DNA from 3 places in the Rhizobium sp. MHM7A genome. Region 1 is predicted to be linked to each of the others. Evidence: predicted binding sites of a transcription regulator. Region 1 holds the regulator's gene; each other region holds the start of a gene.
What was found. The regulator LexA, encoded in region 1, represses DNA repair genes until DNA is damaged. The targets are predictions, from matches to a motif close to TGTTCNNNNTGTGTTCNG.

Region 1 (2,270 bases):
ATCGCCTGACGGCCTATGGTCTCCCGGCAAACCTCGCGACCATGCCGATCATCTCCTTCATCGTCATGCCGGCCGGGTTGTTGGCGATGCTGCTCATGCCTTTCGGGCTTGATATATTGCCTTGGAAGGTGGTCGGATTCGGCCTCGATCTGGTGATCGTGGTGGCAAAGACGATATCCGGTTGGGGCGGGAATATCGGCGTCGGTCGATTGCCCAGCTGGTATTTCACGCTGGCCGTGGCAGGTTTCCTGCTGATGACCTTGCTGCGGACGCGGCTGCGCCATGTCGGCACCGCTCTCATCGCCGTCTCGACGCTTGCAGTAGTGGTTCTGCCGGCATCCCGGCCGCCGGATCTGGTGATTTCGGAAGACGGCGCGCTCGTCGCGGTCGTCACGCCGGCAGCAATGGCCTCCAATCGCGAAAGGCCGCCGGATTTCATCTTCGATCAGTGGCAGAGGGCGCTCGTTCTGACGGTGCATAATCCGCCGACGATGCTGGATAGTCCTGCGAGCCCGGAGGATAAGGAGAGGCGCCTCAGGCTTTCCCGCGAGCAGCAGAACGAAGCGAAGATCGCGATGCAGGCGGCCGCGGCCGGCGCTGAGGCGGAAAGCTTTTCCTGCCTCAGGAAAGCCTGGTGCATAGCCAAGCTTGCAAACGGTCATATCGTGACCGTCATCGAAAATGCCGCCTATCTCGGCCCTGCTTGCGATGCCGGCGATATTGTCGTAACGTCGGTACGCCTGCGCTTCGCCAGCTGCCGCTCGGGTGCGGCGCTGTTTACCGGCGAAACGCTGCGCAGGACCGGTTCGGTCGAATTGCGTTTCACTGAGAGCGGCCTCGAGGTCGCGACGGCCTTCGATGCATTATCGCGGCCATGGATGCGCCACCGCGCCTATGATTGGCGCAGCAACAGTTTTACCGATTCCGGCCCGTCCAGCGTCAGTGATAGCGGCGGATGAGGCCGACCAGCTTGCCCTGCACCTTGACGCGGTCGGGTCCGAAGATGCGGGTCTCATAGGCCGGGTTGGCGGCTTCCAGGGCGATCGATGCGCCCTTGCGGCGGAAACGCTTCAGCGTTGCTTCCTCGTCGTCGACGAGGGCAACGACGATATCGCCGGGACTTGCAGTGCTGCCGTTACGGATGATCACCGTATCGCCGTCGAAGATGCCGGCGTCGATCATCGAATCGCCCTTGACCTCCAGCGCGTAGTGCTCACCGGAGCCAAGCATATCGGCGGGAACGACGATGTCGTGCGTGTTGTTCTGGATCGCCGAAATCGGAACGCCGGCGGCGATACGTCCCATGACCGGCACGGAGACGGAGTTGCCGTTGTCTGCGACCGCCTTTGCCGCAGCAGGGGCGGCGACCGGCTGGGGCTTGCCGAGGCTGCCCTCGATAACGCTCGGCGAAAAACCGCGGCGCGGTTGAAGACTGGGGCTATAGGCCTCTGGAAGCTTGATCACTTCGAGCGCTCGGGCGCGGTTCGGTAGGCGGCGAATGAAGCCGCGTTCCTCTAGCGCCGTGATCAGGCGGTGGATGCCTGATTTCGAGGCGAGGTCCAGAGCATCCTTCATTTCGTCGAAAGAGGGAGGAACGCCGGATTCCTTCATGCGCTCATGAATGAAAAGGAGAAGCTCCTGTTGTTTGCGCGTGAGCATCGACGTCAGACCCCGTGATTGAAACAAATCCAGAACAGACACTATATGTTCCATATGTGTTCTGCAAGTAGCTAAATTTCCGTAAAACTTCCCGTCAACTCGTTGAGATTTTTATTTTCATTCGCCGGATTTGGCGCGCAAGCCTTGAATTGACCGCGTGCCGTCGCACATCTCATGCCATTTCAGGGAGAGGGACATTATGAAAGACCATTCCGCCAAGCCGCACCCGCTGGATCATGTCGTGTTGCCTGTCGTCAATATAGACCTGGCGCGCGAGAGGCTCGGGAAACTCGGCTTCACCGTTGCCGCCGATGCGCGCCACCCCTTCGGCACGGAGAATGCCTGCGTATTCTTTGCCGACAAGACCTATCTGGAGCCGCTCGGTGTAGCGAGCGTCGAGGAGAGCGAGCTATCGGCGCGGCAGGGTAACGTCTTTACCGCCCACAACCAGGCCTTTCGCTTCCGCTGCGGCGAGGAAGGGCTTTCGGCGATAGCCTTCGGCACCGGGGATTGCGGGCTCGATCATAAGAGTTTCATCGACAAGGGATCGAGCGCCGGCAAGATGCTGGAGTTTAGTCGGACTATGAAAATGCCGGATGGTTCCGAGAGCA
Region 2 (2,270 bases), on a different contig from region 1:
GGTTCGCATCGTCCGGCCGAACTTTCCGGCGGCGAACAGCAGCGCGTCGCGATCGCCCGCGCCGTCGCCAATGCCCCGACGCTGCTTCTCGCCGACGAGCCGACCGGCAATCTCGATCCGGAGACGGCAAGTTACGTCTTCGACGCGCTCGAGGCGCTGGTGCGCCAGTCCGGCCTCGCGGCCCTCATCGCCACTCACAACCATGAACTGGCCGGACGCATGGATCGGCGCGTCACGATCTCCGATGGCAAGGTTGTCGACTTCTAATTCGATTACGGGATGACAAGCCCGCCGCGGTAACCGAGCACATAAGCCTTCCGGCCGCCGACCATGATGCATTCATGGCCGCTGAATCGGTCGCAGCCGCCTTCGCTGCGGTCGATATAGCGGCCGAACGGATGATCGAATTCCATTCCGCCGAGAAAGCGGCCCTCCCCATACATCGCCGACAGCGCCGCCTTGATCACAGTTCCGGCGGCACTGCCATCGATGAGATCGGCCGCGACGACGCAGCCGAAATAATTCATCGCCCAGACGGGTTCGCCGGCAAACCACACCACTTCCTGTCCGGCGAAATCGGTGCCGCCGACGTAACTGTCGAGATATGACCAGTCGCCGCGTTCATAGCCAATATCGTGAGCGCCCGGCCGGCAGGGCGGGCGAGGCACACCCCCGCCGATATAGGTCGCGGCCTTAGCCTCTACGATGAAGTCGTTCAGCATAGCGGTGTCGAGCATTATCATCTTCCTCCCTGCCTCACCTGATGCCGATATAGCAGAATGCTGAGAACATAAGAAAAACAAAAGGGTTCGCATTGCTAGAAGCCAGAGGCAGGCATCAGGCACAGGATGCGTTGGCCCGACCGGTTCGTCCAGGCGATGCAGGGCCGGTTGGAGAACATGTCAAGACTGGCGCGATGCGAGGTTCGATTCGCGGCTCGCAAGCGGCATTTCTTCAAAGGCAAGCGGGGAGGAAAAGATTCCTGTTGACATGGGAACATACATGGAACAAATTGAATACATAACGAGTAAAGGAGAGCCAGATGACTGACATGATCCGTGATATCGCAGCATTCACCTCCATCGCAATGTTCGTTGCCAGCTTCTCGCTTATCGTCATCGCGATTTAAAGTTTTCGGGGGATCGCATGGCAGTCATGCGGTTCGCACGCCGGTCTTCTTCTGGACATCATCGCCCTCAATGCCGACAATGCGTCCGATTCATTTCGGCTGATTGAAAGGCATATCATGGCGGAGACGCAAAAGGGTTCAATTGGTGAGGCGACCGGTGGCGAGCCGGGTTTCATCCACCTGAGGGTCCACTCCGCCTATTCGCTGCTTGAGGGCGCCTTGCCTCTGAAGAAGATCCTCTACAAGGCGACCGGCGACAGCCAGCCGGCGATCGCCATCACCGACACCAACAATCTCTTTGTCGCCCTTGAATTCTCCCAGAAGGCAATGGACGAGGGCCTGCAGCCGATCATCGGCTGCCAGGTCTCGATCGACATGGAAGACGGATTGGAAAGTGAAAAGCGCGGCGGTCAGCAGGCACTGATCAAGCTGCCGTCGATCGTTCTTCTTGCGGCGACGGACGCCGGTTACGAAAGGCTGGTTGATCTCGTCAGCCGCGCCTATCTCGGCGGTGATAGCAACCAGGCCATTCATATCAGAGCCTCCTGGCTGGAAGAGGCAGGCACGGAAGGGCTGATCGCCTTGACCGGCGCCCTGACTGGGCCGGTTGACGCGGCTTTCAGGGAAGGCCATCCCGCTCAGGCGGAAGCCCGGCTGCTCACGCTGAAGCGTCTGTTCGGCGACAGACTCTATGTCGAGCTGCAGCGGCACGGCACCTACGACAAGCGGCACGAGCAGAAGATCGTCAGGCTTGCTTACACGCATGACCTGCCGCTCGTCGCCACCAACGAAGCCTTCTTTCCGGCTCGCGACGATTACGACGCCCATGATGCGCTGATGGCGGTTGCGCATAACGCCATCGTCTCCGACGACAGCCGTTTTCGCCTGACGCCGGATCACTACCTAAAGAGCCGGGCCGAGATGGCCAAGCTCTTTGCCGACCTGCCGGAAGCGCTCGATAACACGATCGAGATCGCCAAGCGCTGCTCCTTCGTGTTGAAGACGCGAAAGCCGATCCTGCCGCGCTTCACTGGCGCCACCGACGATGCCGAGGAGGCCGAACGCGCCGAGGCGGGCGAATTGCGCCGCCAGGCGGTGGAAGGGCTGGACATGCGGCTTGCCACGCTCGGAATGTCGCCGG
Region 3 (2,270 bases), on a different contig from region 1:
GCTGCGCTGGAGCTGCTCGATCTCCTCGCCGATGGCGCGGGCTTCCTCCTCGGAGTCCCAGGAGGCGTGGACCTGCACCTTGACGTCGTCCGGGTCGGCGCGATCGGTGAACAATGTCTTGCCCAAACGACCTTCATTATGGGCGATCAGGTGGGCGGCGGCACCCAGGATATGTTCGGTCGAGCGGTAGTTGCGCTCGAGCTTGATCACCTTAGCGCCGGGAAAATCCTTCTCGAAGCGAAGAATATTGTCGACCTCAGCGCCGCGCCAACCATAGATCGACTGGTCGTCGTCGCCCACGCAGCAGACATTCTGCGGCTCGCCCTTATTGCGCTGGGCCAGCAACCTCAGCCACATATATTGGGCGGTGTTTGTATCCTGATATTCGTCGACAAGGATATAACGGAAGCGGCCGTGATATTCCCTCAGGAGGTCCGGATTCTTGCGAAAGATCGCGATCGGATGCATCAGCAGGTCGCCGAAATCGCAAGCGTTGAGCGTCGACAAGCGCGCCTGATAGGCGAAATAGAGATCGCGGCCGCGGCCATTGGCGAAGGCGCGGGCGTCGCCTTCGGGAATATCGGCGGGGCCGAGGCCCTTGTTCTTCCAAGTGTCGATCATGCCGGCGAACTGCTTGGCCGGCCAGCGCTTGTCGTCGAGGCCCTCGGCCTGGATCAGCTGCTTGATCAGACGGACGACGTCATCGGTGTCGAGGATGGTGAAATCGGAGCTGAGGCCGACCAGCTCGGCATGGCGGCGCAGCAGTTTGACGCCGATCGAATGGAAGGTGCCGAGCCATGGCATGCCTTCGACGGCGCCGCCGACGAGCAGGGCGATGCGCTCCTTCATCTCGCGCGCGGCCTTGTTGGTAAAGGTGACGGCGAGGATCTGTGAAGGGAAGGCGCGGCCGGTATTGAGAATATGGGCGATCCGTGTCGTCAGCACGCGCGTCTTGCCGGTGCCGGCGCCGGCGAGCACGAGGACCGGGCCTTCAAGTGTTTCGACTGCTTCCGTCTGCTCGGGATTGAGGCCCGCGAGATAATCCGGCCGCTTACCGCCGTCGCGTGCCGCCATGGCGCGGGCGGCAATACCGCCGCCGGCGGCGGGTCTTCCGGCAGCCGCGACAAACGGCTGCGGCTTGCGCGCCACGTCGCCCGGTTCTTCGTCGAAGAAGGGAATATCGTCGAAACTATTGCTCATGGCGCGTAATGTAGTGATTCGGGAAGGAAAGACCAGAAAAGATGTTCTGCTTTCATTCTGGAATCACCGCTATTGCAGACGGATGCGGGCGGCAGGCCGCCGTGGGTGCGGCTGCTGTCTTGTGCGGGTGAGCGGCAAAAAATCCGATTCCAGCCTGTCGGAACCGGCGCCGACCAGACGTCCTTGAAGCATCGGATGGGAGTCCGGGATCCTAGCCAACAAGGAGGCTGTCTATGGCGAAGGTCATTTCAAATCTCTGGTTCGCGGAGCAGGCGCGCGAAGCCGTCGAATTCTACGTGTCGATCATTCCGGATTCCAGCATTGGCCGCACCACCATACTTCCGGCGGAAACGCCCAGCGGTCCTCCCGGCAGCGTCGAGCTGATCGAGTTCACGCTTGGCGGCCAGGCGTTTCTGGCGATGAAGGCCGGTCCGCTCGACAGCTTCAACCATTCCTTTTCGATCGCCATCCTTCTGGAAAGCCAGGCGGAGATCGACCGGATATGGGATGCCTTCCTCGCCAATGGTGGCACGCCGGAGGCCTGCGGCTGGCTGAAGGATCGCTGGGGTCTTTCCTGGCAGATCGTGCCACGCGCTCTCTCCGAGATGATCGCCGATGAAGATCGCGAGCGGGCAAGGCGCGTCACCGAAGTCATGCTCGGCATGGTCAAGATTGATGTGGCTGAGCTGGAGAAGGCGTTCAACGGCTAAAAGCCCGAGAAGCGCATGAACGAATTATACCGGGCGGATGGTGACGTTCGCCCCGTTCCATCCTGTGGGAGCGCGCTGGCTGCTCCGCTCTGAGAGCCGGCTTGCTCTCACTGGCGGCCAAGGCCGATTTTCCACAGCTCGAATCACGGGCGCCATTGCACACCTTTTTGACATTCATGTCACGTCGCTAAATGTGCTGATATCGCAATGACCCTTTTCTCAACTACAATGAGAAACAGTTTCGTGGAGTAAAAAAATTACCGGTGCATGCACAATTTTGTGCATTGCTACAAACCGCCGGTCGGCGTCGAATATACCTACGAAACTATTGATTCTTAGGAACGCCGTGGCCATCTCGAT

Region 2: dnaE (DNA polymerase III subunit alpha) is a predicted target of LexA. The motif match lies at 993-1,010, and genes of this name have one in related genera.
Region 3: FFR93_RS10575 (UvrD-helicase domain-containing protein) is a predicted target of LexA. The motif match lies at 1,243-1,260, and genes of this name have one in related genera.

Annotation. Positions count from the first base shown of each region.
Region 1 is NZ_VCHT01000004.1:240,603-242,872, forward strand. Features, by position in the region: gene FFR93_RS17425 (ComEC/Rec2 family competence protein) at 1-959, shown strand, start outside; gene lexA (transcriptional repressor LexA) at 940-1,659, opposite strand; gene FFR93_RS17435 (VOC family protein) at 1,859-2,270, shown strand, end outside.
Region 2 is NZ_VCHT01000008.1:255,404-257,673, forward strand. Features, by position in the region: gene FFR93_RS24980 (ABC transporter ATP-binding protein) at 1-267, shown strand, start outside; gene FFR93_RS24985 (DUF5680 domain-containing protein) at 273-737, opposite strand; gene dnaE (DNA polymerase III subunit alpha) at 1,247-2,270, shown strand, end outside.
Region 3 is NZ_VCHT01000002.1:490,791-493,060, forward strand. Features, by position in the region: gene FFR93_RS10575 (UvrD-helicase domain-containing protein) at 1-1,200, opposite strand, end outside; gene FFR93_RS10580 (VOC family protein) at 1,434-1,910, shown strand.